Regions from separate parts of the Streptomyces kanamyceticus genome, predicted to be linked through region 1. Evidence: riboswitches for the same ligand, from Rfam matches in the RefSeq annotation. Region 1 holds a riboswitch; the other holds the start of a gene.
What was found. A riboswitch is a leader RNA that binds a small molecule or an ion and turns the genes downstream of it on or off. The one in region 1 is predicted to bind glycine.
Positions count from the first base shown of each region.

Region 2: another riboswitch for glycine. It lies ahead of gcvP (aminomethyl-transferring glycine dehydrogenase); the one in region 1 lies ahead of gcvT (glycine cleavage system aminomethyltransferase GcvT).

Region 1 covers NZ_CP023699.1:3,202,104-3,209,529, reverse strand. Annotated here, with positions in the region: gene glyA (serine hydroxymethyltransferase) at 130-1,392, opposite strand; gene gcvH (glycine cleavage system protein GcvH) at 1,416-1,793, opposite strand; gene gcvT (glycine cleavage system aminomethyltransferase GcvT) at 1,892-3,016, opposite strand; glycine riboswitch at 3,052-3,165, opposite strand; glycine riboswitch at 3,166-3,293, opposite strand; gene CP970_RS12855 (AAA family ATPase) at 3,424-4,113, shown strand; gene CP970_RS12850 (enhanced serine sensitivity protein SseB) at 4,190-4,969, shown strand; gene CP970_RS12845 (enhanced serine sensitivity protein SseB C-terminal domain-containing protein) at 5,089-5,901, shown strand; gene CP970_RS12840 (ABC transporter permease) at 6,255-7,259, shown strand; gene CP970_RS12835 (ABC transporter substrate-binding protein) at 7,362-7,426, shown strand, end outside.
Region 2 covers NZ_CP023699.1:8,553,533-8,560,958, reverse strand. Annotated here, with positions in the region: gene CP970_RS37200 (hypothetical protein) at 1-686, opposite strand, end outside; gene CP970_RS37195 (hypothetical protein) at 1,170-1,754, shown strand; gene CP970_RS37190 (DUF5999 family protein) at 2,078-2,284, shown strand; gene gcvP (aminomethyl-transferring glycine dehydrogenase) at 2,428-5,316, opposite strand; glycine riboswitch at 5,509-5,607, opposite strand; gene CP970_RS37180 (PRC-barrel domain-containing protein) at 5,752-6,129, shown strand; gene CP970_RS37175 (DNA polymerase IV) at 6,211-7,426, opposite strand, start outside.

The DNA of each region.
Region 1 (7,426 bases):
GTGGTGCAGAAGAACGGACAGCACGGGTGGTGCCGGGCGCGAGACGTGGTGCGGGGCACCGCGCCCACTGTCCTCAGTGTCCAGTGTGCGCGGTGCCCCGGAAGAACGTACGAACTAAAGCGTACGAAACTACTTCAGGCCGGGGTACAGCGGGTGCTTGTCGGCCAGAGCGGTCACCCGGGCCTTGAGGGCCTCCGCGTCGAAGCCCGGCTTCAGGGCCTCGGCGATGACGTCGGCGACCTCACGGAAGTCGTCGGCGTCGAAGCCGCGCGTGGCGAGCGCGGGGGTGCCGATCCGCAGGCCCGACGTGACCATCGGGGGGCGCGGGTCGTTCGGGACGGCGTTGCGGTTGACCGTGATGCCGACCTCGTGGAGGCGGTCCTCGGCCTGCTGCCCGTCGAGCTCGGAGTCGCGCAGGTCCACCAGGACCAGGTGCACGTCCGTGCCGCCGGACGCCACGCCGACGCCGACGGCCTTCGCGTCGTCCTGCACCAGGCGCTCGGCCAGGATGCGGGCGCCGTCCAGGGTGCGCTCCTGTCGCTCCTTGAACTCCTCGCTCGCCGCGACCTTGAAGGAGACGGCCTTGGCCGCGATCACGTGCTCCAGAGGGCCGCCCTGGAAGCCCGGGAAGACCGCGGAGTTCAGCTTCTTCGCGAAGTCCTTGTTGCGGGCCAGGATGATGCCGCCGCGCGGGCCGCCGAGGGTCTTGTGCGTGGTGGAGGTGACCACGTCCGCGTACGGCACCGGGTTGGGGTGCAGGCCCGCGGCGACGAGCCCGGCGAAGTGCGCCATGTCGACCCACAGCTTCGCGCCGACCTCGTCGGCGATCCGGCGGAACTCCGCGAAGTCCAGCTGGCGCGGGTAGGCGGACCAGCCCGCGATGATCACCTTGGGGCTGTTCTCCTTGGCCAGGCGCTCGACCTCGGCCATGTCGACCAGACCGGCCTCGTCCACGTGGTACGCGACCACGTTGAACTGCTTGCCGGAGAAGTTCAGGCGCATGCCGTGGGTGAGGTGGCCGCCGTGCGCCAGGTCCAGGCCGAGGATCGTGTCGCCGGGCTGGGCGATCGCGAAGAGGGCGGCCTGGTTGGCGGAGGCGCCCGAGTGCGGCTGGACGTTGGCGTACTCGGCGCCGAACAGCTCCTTGACCCGGTCGATCGCGATCTGCTCGGCGACGTCGACGTGCTCGCAGCCGCCGTAGTAGCGGCGGCCGGGGTAGCCCTCGGCGTACTTGTTGGTGAGGACCGTGCCCTGGGCCTCCATGACGGCGACCGGAGCGAAGTTCTCCGAGGCGATCATTTCCAGGGTGGACTGCTGGCGGTGGAGCTCGGCGTCGACGGCGGCGGCGACGTCCGGGTCAAGCTCATGGAGAGGGGTGTTGAGAAGCGACATCACACGATCCCTATCGGTATGGGTCAGCCGGCGGTGAAGGCGGTGTACTCATCGGCGGAGAGCAGGTCGTCCGGCTCGCCGGTGATGCGCACCTTGAACAGCCAACCGCCCTCGAACGGGGCGGAGTTGACCAGCGACGGGTCCTCGACGACGTCCTGGTTGGCGGCGACGATCTCGCCGGTGACCGGGGCGTACAGGTCGCTGACCGACTTGGTCGACTCCAGCTCACCGCAGGACTCGCCCGCGGTCACGGTGTCGCCGACCTCGGGGAGCTGGGCGAAGACGACGTCACCGAGCGCGTTGGCCGCGTGCTCCGTGATGCCGACGACCGCCACGCCGTCCTCGGTGGCCGACAGCCACTCGTGCTCCTTGCTGTAACGCAGCTGCTGGGGGTTGCTCATGTCCTGAATTCTCCTGTACGCGGGGGAGTGCTGATGAACGGGGGAGCTGAGGGAAGGCCGCGGCGGCCGCGAGCGCTGTCCCCGGCGCTCGTGAAGCGTTACTTCTGACGCTTGTAGAACGGCAGCGCCACGACCTCGTACGGCTCGTGCGTGCCGCGGATGTCGACGCCGACACCCCGCGTGCCCGGCTCCGCGTGCGCCGCGTCGACGTACGCGATGGCGATGGGCTTGCCCAGCGTCGGGGACGGGGCACCCGAGGTGACCTCGCCGATGACCTTGCCGTCGGCGACCACGGAGAACCCGGCGCGCGGCACCCGGCGGCCCTCGGCGATCAGGCCCACGAGCTTGCGCGGCGGGGCGGCCTCGGCGCGCTCGGCGGCGGCCGCGAGCGCCGCGCGCCCCACGAAGGAGTCGGACTGCGAGGTCTTCTCGAACTTGACGACCCGGCCCAGGCCCGCGTCGAACGGCGTGAGGGCGGCGGTCAGCTCGTGCCCGTACAGCGGCATGCCCGCCTCCAGGCGCAGCGTGTCGCGGCAGGAGAGCCCGGCGGGGACCATGCCGACGGGCGTGCCCGCCTCCATCAGCGCGCTCCACAGCTTCTCGGCGTCGCCGGGGGAGACGAAGAGCTCGAAGCCGTCCTCGCCGGTGTAGCCCGTGCGGGCGATCAGGGCGGGGACGCCCGCGACGGTGCCGGGCAGGCCCGCGTAGTACTTGAGCCCGTCCAGGTCGGCGTCCGTGAGCGACTTCAGGATGCCGGAGGACTCGGGGCCCTGGACGGCGAGCAGCGCGTACGCGTCGCGGTCGTCGCGGACCTCGGCGTCGAACTGGGCGACCCGGTCGCTCAGCACGTCGAGGACGACCTGGGCGTTGGAGGCGTTGGCGACCACCATGTACTCGGTCTCGCCGAGCCGGTAGACGATCAGGTCGTCCAGGATCCCGCCGTCCGCGGCGACGATCATGGTGTAGCGGGCCCGGCCGAGGCCGACCGAGCCGATGTTGCCGACCAGCGCGAAGTTCAGGAAGTCCGCGGCCGCGGGGCCTGTGACGGTGATCTCGCCCATGTGCGACAGGTCGAAGAGACCGGCCTTGGTGCGCACGGCGTTGTGCTCGTCGCGCTCGCTGGCGTACCGCAGCGGCATGTCCCAGCCCGCGAAGTCGGTCATGGTCGCGCCGAGCGCGCGATGGGCGGCATCGAGGGCGGTCAGACGGGGGGCAGTGCTCATGAAGGGAACTCCCAGGGCATGACGGGCGAGGTCGATCCTCCCCATCTGTCATCGGAACCTGAGAGGTTCGCCGGGAGTGTCCCCGTACGCGGGGTACCCGGCTTGCACCTTGGGTGGGACCGCAGGAGCGGTCCGCTTTTCAGATGTGCCTCGCCCGCGCGGTACGGGGCCTGAGAGATTCAAGGGAGGGACTTGCTCCTTCGGCGCCCCAGTGCGTCGTCGGCACGTCGTCAACGTGTCGTACGACGGCTGCTGGGAACTCTCCCGCGCGGATTCAAACGGCCGGTATGGAGTTGGCGGGCACATCATTGCACGCGACCCTGCTGAGGGGGAGCCGTGGCCCGGGAATGCTCTTGTGCCGCATTACCTTCTCTTTACACTTGCCGGGGAAGCAGTACGTGACCGCTATGGGGAGGCCGATCACGGTGCGCAGCAAGGCCAGTGTCTACGCCACGACCACGGGGGTGGCGCTGCCCAAGCAGGCCATCGCCCCAGCCAGGGAGAGCTGTGTCCCGCTCCCGGTCGCCGTGGTCAGGGACCTCAGACAGCGGGCAGGACACAGCCCGCACCGCCTCACCTTCGCCGCCGGCGACCTGGTCGTCGTCTCGGGACTGCCGGGCGGCGGCAAGTCGACGCTGATGCGGCAGGCGGTCGAAGGGCCGCGCGTCGACTCCCAGGACACCCGCGACCGCTGGGCCCGCCGCATGCCGGGGCGGCTGCCGTACGCGGTCTACCGCCCCCTGGTCCGCCTCGCGCACTACGCGGGCCTGCGCCGCGTGCTGCGCTCCGGCGAGAGCGTCGTCGTACACGACTGCGGCACCCAGGCGTGGGTGCGCCGCTGGCTCGCCCGCGAGGCCGTGCGGCGCGGCACGACCCTGCACCTGCTGCTCCTCGACGTGCCCGCCGACACCGCCCTCGACGGCCAGCGGGCGCGCGGCCGCGGCGTGTCGCGGTACGCCTTCGCCCGGCACCGCAGAACGGTCGGCCGCCTGGTCGGCGCCGCCGAGCGCGGCGACCTGCCGCGCGGCTGCGGCTCCGCGGTGCTCCTGGACCGGCGGGCCGCGGGAGTGCTGCGGGGGATCGGCTTCGAGAGCTGAGCCCAGCTGAGCCCGCCGCCCGTCGGGGATAGGGTTCGAGCCGCAGGCAGAGCGGTCGCGAGCAGGGGTTGGACAGATGGACTTTCCGGCGCAGGCACATGCCCATCCGTACGGCGGATGGCCGGGCAACGAACTGGAGGAGGTGCTCGCGACCTCCCTCGGCGCCGCGGCCTCCGCGGGCGGGCGCATCGTCGAGGTGCTCGGGCGCAGCCCGATCTGGATCCCGCTGCCGAACGGCGGCGGCCCCGAGAACGGCACGCTCGACCTGCCGACGCTGGAGATCGACGGCCAGGCGTACGTCCCGGTCTTCAGCTCCGAGCAGCAGTTCCGCCAGGCCCTCGGCGACGCGGCGGACCGGATGGGCCACACCGTGGCGCCCGCCGTCGAGTTCGCGCGCGGCCTTCCCCCGCAGCTGGGCATCGCCCTGAACCCGGACGGCACCGTCGGCGTCCCGCTGCCGCCCGCGGCCGTCGCCGAGCTCTGCCGCGCCGGACGCACCCCGCTGGACGGGCCCGCGGGCGGCGGGCGGGTACGTCTGTACGAGCCGGACTGGCAGCACGACCCGGTGGACTTCCTGGCCGCGGCGGGCCGGGAGTTCGAGGCGACGGGCGTGGTGCTCACGGCGCGCCGCTGCCTGGCCGACGTCGAGACGGACGACCCGACCCTCTTCATCGGCGTCGAGCTGTCCACCTGGGACGGCAACGCGCGCGACCTGCCGATGGAGGCCCTTGCTCGGGCTCTTGGTCAGACGCCCGCGCCGTGGCCGGTGAACCTCGTGCTGCTCGACGTGGCGCAGGACCCGGTGGGCGACTGGCTGCGCGAGCGGGTGCGGCCCTTTTATCACCGCGCGGCCTGAGGCCACGTACGTCAAGTCCGCGCCGGGATCGCCGCTTAAGCTGGTTTCATGACCCGGCCGGGGCACAGTGGTGCCCGGCGACGGGGTTCGTCGGTTTCGTCATGAAGGGGCGGTTACGGGTGAGTGCGTCGGGCACGGCCGCGGGCGATGGGGTCTCCCCTGGACGGGCTGGTTCGAGCCTCGGGGGACAGGTCGAGCAGGTGCTGCGCCAGGTGACGCCGGGGCGCTACGACGCCTACGAGGCACTGCTGCGCGCGCTCGCCGCCGACCAGGTGTGGATGCTGCTCTGGCACGGCCAGGCCGGATCCCCCGACGCCCAGTACGGGAACATGGAGATCGAGGGGCTCGGTTACGCACCGTGTGTGACCTCCGCCCAGGAGCTCTCCGCGAGTGGCTGGAACCGCAGCTATGAGGTGGTGCGCGGCGTCGACGTGTCCCGCACCCTCTACCCCGACCACTACGGCCTCTGGCTCAATCCGCACGCCCCCGGCGGCGGCGTCGGCATTCCCTGGCTGGATCTGCGCCGTATCGCCTCCGGCCTGGACCTGCTGCCCGCGGGGCCGCTGAGGCTGACCGAGCCGAGCATCGAAATCCCTCAGTTCTACGCCTTGTTGACGCAGAACGCGCACCGCACGCCCGCGGTCCGCTCGCTGCGCAGGGCCTGGGTGCAGCCCGCGCTCGGTGCGCCATATCTGGCCATCGGCCTCGATGTGTACGACACGTCGCCGCCGTCGGTCGACGCGGTGCGCACGATGATGCAGCAGTCCATCGGGGCCGTGCCCGAGGGTCTTCCCGTGTCGACCGTCGCGATGTCGGACGAGGACGACCCGGTCGCGATGTGGCTGCGCGCGAACGCCCGGCCGTTCTACGACCGCGAGGCCCAGGCGGCTCCCGCGCCCGCCGGTGGGTACGGCTACCCCGCGCAGTACTGATCCGCGCCACATCGCCGTACTGATCCGCGCCACTCACCACACATCGCGGTACTGATCAGCGAGAACGGGCGTGATGTCCGTTCTGATGCGGGTGGGGCCCTATGGGTTCCTGTGCCGCCTTGCACCCCAACTGCCCCGTGTTCGACCCTCGTTCACTCGCGTCCGGATAACGGAACACCTCGATCAGCATCACGTTTACGCATCCTTTCACCGCCAAGGCTGGTAACAGATCGCGACGGGCATGAAGACTCCCGCTCCAAGGGGCCTTCGCCCCTGTGTACGACGGACTGATCACGTCGCTACAGCGGCAAGTGCGGGCCGGTCACCACCGGTTGAGAGGGGTCCCTGCCACGATGACGGCACCATTGCATGACACACCTGCGGACGCGGACCCGACCGAGGACGTCGCCCCCGCAGTTGATGCAGGGGTGAAGAAGGTCGAGGGTCGGTCCCTCAAGCAGATCGCCTGGAACCGCCTGAAGCGGGACAAGGTCGCCCTGGCCGGCGGCATCACGGTGCTGGTCCTGGTGCTTGTCGCCATCTTCGCGCCCCTGATCGTGAGCCTGCTGGGGCATCCGCCCAACGACTTCCACCAGGACAAGCTCGACGAGCTGACCAACCTGCCCAAGGGCGCGCTCGGCGGAGTGAGCAGCGACTTCCTCTTCGGGGTCGAGCCCAACAAGGGCCGCGACGTCTTCAGCCGCATCGTCTACGGCGCGCGGATCTCGCTCCTCGTGGCGTTCCTCGCGGCCATCGTCGCCGTGGCGCTCGGCACGCTCTTCGGGATCATCGCCGGTTACTTCGGCGGCTGGGTCGACGCGCTGATCAGCCGCGTGATGGACGTGCTGCTCTCGTTCCCGCAGCTGCTCTTCATCATCTCCCTGGTCTCCGTCCTGCCGGACGACCTGCTCGGACTCACGGGCACCAGCGTGCGCGTCGCGATCCTCGTGATGGTCATCGGCTTCTTCGGCTGGCCGTACGTCGGGCGCATCGTCCGAGGCCAGACGCTTTCGCTCCGTGAGCGCGAGTACGTCGAAGCGGCCCGCAGCCTCGGCGGCGGCCGACGCCACATCCTCTTCCGCGAGCTGCTGCCCAACCTGGTCGCCCCCATCACCGTCTACGCGACGCTGATGATCCCGACCAACATCCTCACGGAGGCGGCCCTCAGCTTCCTCGGCGCCGGCGTCAAGCCGCCGACGGCCTCGTGGGGCGGCATGCTGCGCGACGCGCTCGAAACCTACGAGCACGATCCGATGTTCATGGTCTTCCCGGGCGTGACGATCTTCATCACGGTCCTGGCCTTCAACCTCTTCGGCGACGGGCTGCGGGACGCGCTCGACCCGAAGGGGACGCGCTAGAAGTCCTCAACTGACTTGCCCCTGCCGCACGTCAGGTGGCTCTCCCCATGGTTCTCCGGCAGCTCATGGCCAGGGACCGCGAATCTCGGAGGTTACGAGAAAATGCCCACAGTTTCCTCGAAACGACGGCTCACCGCTGGTGCGGCCCTCGTCGTCGCGGCGCTGGT
Region 2 (7,426 bases), 5.4 Mb from region 1:
TCGCGGCCGAACAGGAACGGCGCGTTGGCTCCGACGGCGATCTGTGCCGCGGCGACCGCCTGCGCCGCGTTCCACACATCGGCGAACCGGCCCGGGGTGACCTGGAGGTGCAACTGCACGGACGTACAGGCCGCTTCGGGCGCTATCGACGAGGACGTGCAGGTGAGCCGCTCGACGCCCTCGATGTCGAGCGCGAAGTGCTCGCCGCGCGCCGCCACGATCTGATCGTTGAGCAGGGCGTAGCGGTCGACGTCGGAGAGGTTCGCGGAGACCAGGTCGGCGCGGCCGAGCGTCGGCAGAATGCCGATCATCACGATGCCCGCGTTCAGTTCGTTCGCTTTTCTGTGGGCATAGTTGAGTCCGGTGCGCAGTTCCTCCGCGAGCTGGTCGAGAACACGTCCTCCCATACGGTGCGGGGCGATATTCACTTCCAGATTGAACATTCCGAGTTCCGTCTGGAAATCCCGGCTCGCGATGCGCTCGAGAACCTGTGCGTTCAACATTCTCGGCAGTCCGTCGGGCCCTGCCAGATTCAGCTCGATCTCCATGCCCATCAGATTCTTGGGCCGGTCGAACCGCTGCTCCGCCAGAAGCCTCTCGAGCCCCTTGAGACACGCCTGGAGCTTCTTCCTGTACACATGTCGATCGGACAAGTCGAACGTGCCCGCCACGACCTTCTCCCCCATCGAAGCGTCCCTCCCTCGGATGGGCAGCCAAGGATCCGGCCGCTGTGTACGGGGGATGATGCCCAGTCGATGTGATCCATAACGCCCCACGGATGACGCCTGACCGCTACGCTGGACGGAGTTGCCGTACGGCACATTCGCCAGGCATGCGGCATCGTGAAGATTCGCTTCCGGAGCGCCTGGTCAAATATACCGGCGAAATTCAGCCGACCGCACGGGCCTGATACGTCGAGGTCACGGAAGCGGGCCCCGAGCAATATCGGGAGAAATACCGCACAAGGACGGCTCATTGCCGCCTTGCCGGGAATATCTGCCACGTCTAGATGAAACACCGTCCGAACACGTCTCGTATAAACTCCGCTCCGAGACAGAGAGTTGGCGCTCGCGGTCCACTGCCCCCGCCCCTCTGGCCCAGAGCTGACAGCGCCGTCCGCATCTGTCCCCCGCTCCACCGTGCCTGTCGTATGAGAGAGGCGACCCACCATGCCGCTGCAAGTTCCCCCTGCCCCCGCGCCCGCCCTGCGCAGCGTCCTCGCGGCACTCGGTTCCCCCACAGCCGTACGCGAGGCCCGCACCCCCTCGCTGCGCGCGGCCAAAAGCCCGGCGAGCCCCGAACTCCCGCTGCCCGTCCACGTGCTGGACCGCATCACGCCGGAAGGCACCTCGCCGACCCGCCTCGCGGGCTGGCGCTTCCTCATCCGCTGCGGCGAGCGCGCGGTGGCCGCCGCCGACACGATGCTGACCCCGGACGGCTGGGCCTTCTCGCACTTCTTCGAGGGCCCCTACATCGCCTCCACCGAACGCGCCCTGCGGCACGCGGAGGCCATGCCGATGCCCTGCCAGCCCCGGCTGCTCTCGGTGCCCGAGCTCTACATGCTCACCCTCTGGCTGCACCGCGACTGCACGGACGACGGCGCGGGTGGCACACTGGCCGCCACCGATCTGCTCGTCCCCCTCGCGCCCGCCCCGCCCGGCATCGCGGCCCACCGCCCGCACCGCGTCGCCGACCTCCTGCCGGTCCTCACCCACCGCCTGGCACCGGCACCGCTGCTCGGCTCGCCCGCCTGACGACACGCCCGAGCCCGCTCGGGACCGTCCTTCCGCACGTGCCCCGCCGCCACCGGCCGCGGGGCACAGCGCTGCCCACCCAAGTGGACTAGCCCGCCCGGGCCACCCCGAACCACCCGAAGAGACAGGGGAGTTGGGCTGAACCGTCCGGCCGGGTGATACGTCATTAAGCAGTAGGAGCCGCTGCGGCAAAATCCCTGCGGATTGACGCTCGTAGGGCAACACTGGGATCGGACCAACTACAACGGGGGGCGGTTATGAACACCGCATCGAGCCACAGGACAGACGTCACAGCCATCTCATCACAGCGAAAGAACCCTTCCATGTGCCAGCACCAACCACCGTGCCCGACAGCCGACTCCGCCGACCGGGAAGCCGCACTGCTCATGGCGAGCCACCCGGAGCAGGGCTGGAGCCTGCTGTGCAACGGCGTCCTGATCTTCGAGGACACCGGTGAGTTGCTGCCGGACGGCCAGATCATCGCCCCGCACCGACCGCTGGGCACCGACCAGATCATGACGGCCGCCTGAGCACCGCCGGCACATCCGCACGGCGCATCCGCACAGGGCATCCGCACCACACATCCGCACAGCGGAACGAAGAAGGGGCCGGCCCGGAGATGAGTCTCCGAACCGGCCCCGACGCATGACCCGCACCGAGCGGGCCGCGCGCATCAGTCCTCGTACGCATCCAGCGGCGGGCAGGAGCAGACCAGGTTCCGGTCGCCGTACGCCTGGTCGATGCGGCGCACCGGCGGCCAGTACTTGTCCGACGCCACGACACCGGCGGGGAAGACGGCCTCTTCACGGCTGTAACCGTGCTCCCACGCGCCCCCCAGGGCGGCGGCGGTGTGCGGCGCGTTCCGCAGCGGGTTGTCGTCCGCGGCCCACTCGCCGGAGCCGACCTTCTCGATCTCCGCACGGATCGCGATCATCGCCTCGCAGAACCGGTCGATCTCGACCAGGTCCTCGCTCTCCGTCGGCTCGATCATCAGCGTCCCCGCCACCGGGAACGACATGGTCGGCGCGTGGAAGCCGTAGTCGATGAGCCGCTTGGCGATGTCGTCGACGCTGACACCGGTCTCCTTGGAGAGCGGCCGCAGATCGATGATGCACTCGTGCGCGACGAGGTCGCCGGGACCGGTGTAGAGCACCGGGAAGTGCGGCTCGAGGCGCTTGGCGATGTAGTTGGCGGAGAGCACCGCGACCTGGGTCGCGCGCTTGAGCCCCTCGCCGCCCATGAGGCGTACGTACGACCAGGAGATCGGCAGGATCCCGGCCGAGCCCCACGGCGCGGCGGAGATCGGCCCGACCCCGGTCTCGGGACCTGCCGCGGGCTGCAGCGGGTGGTTGGGCAGGTACGGCGCGAGGTGCTCGCGCACCCCGACCGGACCGACGCCGGGACCGCCGCCGCCGTGCGGGATGCAGAAGGTCTTGTGCAGGTTCAGGTGCGAGACGTCGCCGCCGAAGTGACCCGGCTTGGCGAGGCCCACCAGGGCGTTGAGGTTGGCCCCGTCGACGTACACCTGGCCACCGGCCTCGTGCACCTGGGCGCAGATATCGGCGACGTGCTCCTCGAAGACGCCGTGCGTCGACGGGTAGGTGATCATCAGCACGGACAGCTCGTCGCGGTGCTTCTCGATCTTGGCACGCAGGTCCTCGACGTCGATCTCGCCGTCGTCGGCGGTCTTCACGACCACGACCTTCATCCCGGCCATCACGGCACTCGCGGCGTTCGTGCCGTGCGCGGAGGACGGGATCAGGCAGACGGTGCGCTGCTCGTCGCCGTTGGCGCGGTGGTAGCCGCGCACCGCGAGGAGCCCGGCGAGCTCGCCCTGCGACCCGGCGTTGGGCTGCAGCGAGACCTTGTCGTATCCGGTCACCTCGGCGAGCCGCTCCTCCAGCTCACGGATGAGCGTGAGGTAGCCCTGCGCCTGCTGGGCGGGCGCGAAGGGGTGCAGCTGCCCGAACTCGGGCCAGGTGACCGGCTCCATCTCGGTGGTCGCGTTGAGCTTCATGGTGCAGGAGCCCAGCGGGATCATGCCGCGGTCGAGCGCGTAGTCACGGTCGGCCAGCTTGCGCAGGTAGCGCAGCATCGACGTCTCGGAACGGTGCTGGTGGAAGACCGGGTGCGCGAGGTAGTCGTCACCGCGCAGCAGGCCGCCGGGCAGCGTGTCCGCGGCCTCGGCGTCGAGCGCGTCGACGTCGGCCTCGACACCGAAGGCGCCCCACACGGCGGCCAGTTGCTTGCGCGTGGTCGTCTCGTCACAGGCGAGGGAGACGTGATCGGCGTCGATCTGGTGAATGTTCACGCCGCCTTCGCGGGCGGCGGAGACGAGCTCCTCCGCCTTGCCCTCGACACGCACGGTCAGCGTGTCGAAGTACGCGCCGTGCACGACCTCGACACCCCCCGCGGTGAGCCCGGCGGCGAGCAGCGTCGCGTACCGGTGGGTGCGCCGCGCGATCGACTTGAGGCCCTCGGGCCCGTGGTACACCGCGTACATTCCGGCCATGACCGCGAGCAGCACCTGCGCGGTACAGATGTTGCTGGTGGCCTTCTCACGGCGGATGTGCTGCTCACGGGTCTGCAGCGCGAGCCGGTAGGCCTTGTTGCCGTCGGCGTCGACGGAGACGCCGACGAGCCGCCCGGGCAGACTGCGCGCGAACTTCTCGCGCACCGCCATGTAACCGGCGTGCGGCCCGCCGAAGCCCATCGGCACACCGAAGCGCTGCGTCGTACCGACCGCGATGTCGGCACCGAGCTCGCCGGGCGAGGTGAGCAGCGTGAGCGCGAGCAGGTCGGCGGCGACGGTGACGACCGCGCCGAGCTCGTGCGCCTGGTCGATCAGCGGCTTGATGTCCCGTACGGCACCGGAGGCGCCCGGGTACTGGACCAGCACGCCCACCACACCGCGCTCGGCGACCTCGGCGGGCACGCCCTCGCTCAGATCGGCGACGACGATCTCGACGCCGGTCGGCTCGGCGCGGGTCTGGATGACGGCGATGGTCTGCGGCAGCGCGTCGGCGTCGACCAGGAACACACCGTTCTTGACCTTGCCCATGCGCCGCGAGAGCGCCATGGCCTCGGCGGCGGCGGTGCCCTCGTCCAGGAGCGAGGCCCCTGAGGTGGGGAGCCCCGTCAGCTCGGCGACCATGGTCTGGAAGTTGAGCAGCGCCTCGAGGCGGCCCTGCGAGATCTCCGGCTGGTACGGCGTGTAAGCGGTGTACCAGGCCGGGTTCTCCATCACGTTCCGCAGGATGACCGGCGGGGTGAAGGTCCCGTAGTAGCCGAGCCCGATCATGGAATCGAGGACCTGGTTGCGGTCGGCGAGCGAACGCAGCTCGGCGAGCACCTCGGCCTCGGTGCGCGCACCGGGCAGGTTCAGCGCTTCGGCGTTCTTGATCACATCCGGCACCGCGGCGGCCGTCAGCTCGTCGAGCGAGCCGTACCCGACCTGGGCGAGCATCTTGGCCCGCGCTTCCGCATCGGGCCCTATGTGCCGCTGCTCGAAGGGGATGCCCTGCTCGAGCTCGGACAGCGGGATGCGATTGGTGGCAGTCATTGCGGAGGCCTCCTGGTCTGCACGACCTGCGAGGGGTACCACGGCGCGGGTACCCGGACGGCCTCCCCCTCTGTCATCTCAACCTGAGAGCTTCACAGACCCGTCGAGTCCCGAGACAGATCTGCTTTCACCGTCGGTGAGGAAGGGTTCCGAACGTGCCCGCCCGACGCCCGCCCTGCTTTCCAGAGTGACCTCGTCCATGCGGTACGGGTGCCTGAGAGATTCCGGGGAGGATTTGCTCCTTCGGCGCCTCCGGAATCACCTCCCGGAGAGCTCTCCCGCACGGGGTCAGCAGCCAGCCGCCAGCCTACCAGCGAGGACCACGGCCGTTCGTTCGAGTGGCCGCCTGCCCCGAAGTGCTCTTTCGTAGTGAGTACGAGCGGTTAAAGATGAGTTACGCCCATATTCGACACCCCTCGACCAGCTGGAGGGCCCGTGCAGACCGACATCGATCCGCGGAACCTGATCGGCCGCAAGGCGTTCGACCGGAACGGGGCGAAGATCGGCACGATCGACGAGGTCTACCTCGACGACGCGACCGGTGCCCCCGAGTGGGCGGCCATACGCACCGGACTCTTCAGCCGCGACGCCTTCGTCCCCCTGGAACCGAGCGAACTGATCGACGACGGCACCCTGCGCATCCCGTTCGACCGCGCCCTGATCAAGGACGCCCCCGACTTCGGCGTGGGCCGCCACCTCTCCCCCGAACAGGAACTCCAGCTCTACCACCACTACGGTCTGGACACCACGCCCCCGCAGTCACCCCCGCAGGACCAGGACTTCGGCCACATCGCAGGCTCAGAAACGTCCTGACCCGGCCCCACACCGCACCGGCACCGCGGCACCGCTGCTTCGCGGCTTCGCGCAAGCCCGAGCCCGCACCTCGGCTTCCTGTCACTCCTGGCCCCCAGGCGCCCCACACCCCCGAGCCAGCTCGGCCCACCCGCTCGGCACCCCCACTCCGACCAGCGGCAACGGCTCCGCGGGCTCGAGATCCAGGTCGTCGGTCCTGAACGTCCGCACCCGTCCCGGCTCTGACCCCGGCGTCTCGAAGCGCACGGTCACCCGCCCGAGACCGCTCCCCTGCACCCATCCGTGCCCGTACTCGGCGTGCCGCACGTCGTGCCCCGCCGCCCACCGCCGCTCGGCCGGCGCCACCGGCTCCTCGACGACCTCCGCTCGCGGCTCACCCGGGGCAGCCTCATCCGCCCCCGACTCCCCCTCCGCACCAGCAGCCTCCCCCGCCTCAGCGGCCTCAGCGGCCTGTGCCTGCGCGAACAGGTCCTCCTGCGTGTAATCGGCGAGACCCGTGACCCCCACCCCCAGCAACCGCACCCCACCCGTGGTGTCCACCGACTCGAGCAGGCGCGCCGCGGCCTCCCGCACCACCCCGGGATCGTCCGTCGGCCCCCGCAGCGTCTCGGACCGCGTCAGCGTCGAGAAGTCGAACCGCCGCACCTTCAGCACGATGGTCCGCCCCGAGTGCCCCGCCGCCCGCAGCCGCTGCACACACCGCTCGGCAAGCCGCGAGACCTCCGTACGGACCCGCACCCGGTCATGGATGTCCACGTCGTACGTGTCCTCGACGCTGACCGACTTGGTGTCCCGCTCCGCCACCACGGGCCGCTCGTCAAGGGCCTGCGCCATCGCGTACAGCGAGCCGCCGTGCGCCTTGCCGAGGAGTCGTACGAGCTCGTCCTCCCCGGCCTCCGCGATCTCCTCGACCGTCATGATCCCGGCCCGCCGCAGATGGTCCCCGGTGGCCGGGCCCACCCCGGGCAGCGTACGCACCGACATCGGTCCCAGCAGGGCCCGCTCCGTCCCCGGCGCTATCAGCCGGAGCCCGTCCGGCTTGGCCTCCTCCGAGGCGATCTTCGCGAGCATCTTGGACACCGCGAGCCCCACCGACCCGGTCAGCCCCGTCACCGCCCTGATGTCCGACCGCAGCCGCTCCCCCACGGCCCTGGCCGAGGCCTCGTCATCGGCGACGCCGCCCGCTTCCAGGTCCACGAACGCCTCGTCGAGGCTGAGCGGCTCCACCAGCGGCGACAGCTCCCGCAGGAGCCCCATCACCTGCTCGCTGACCTCCCGGTACAGACCGAAGCGCGGC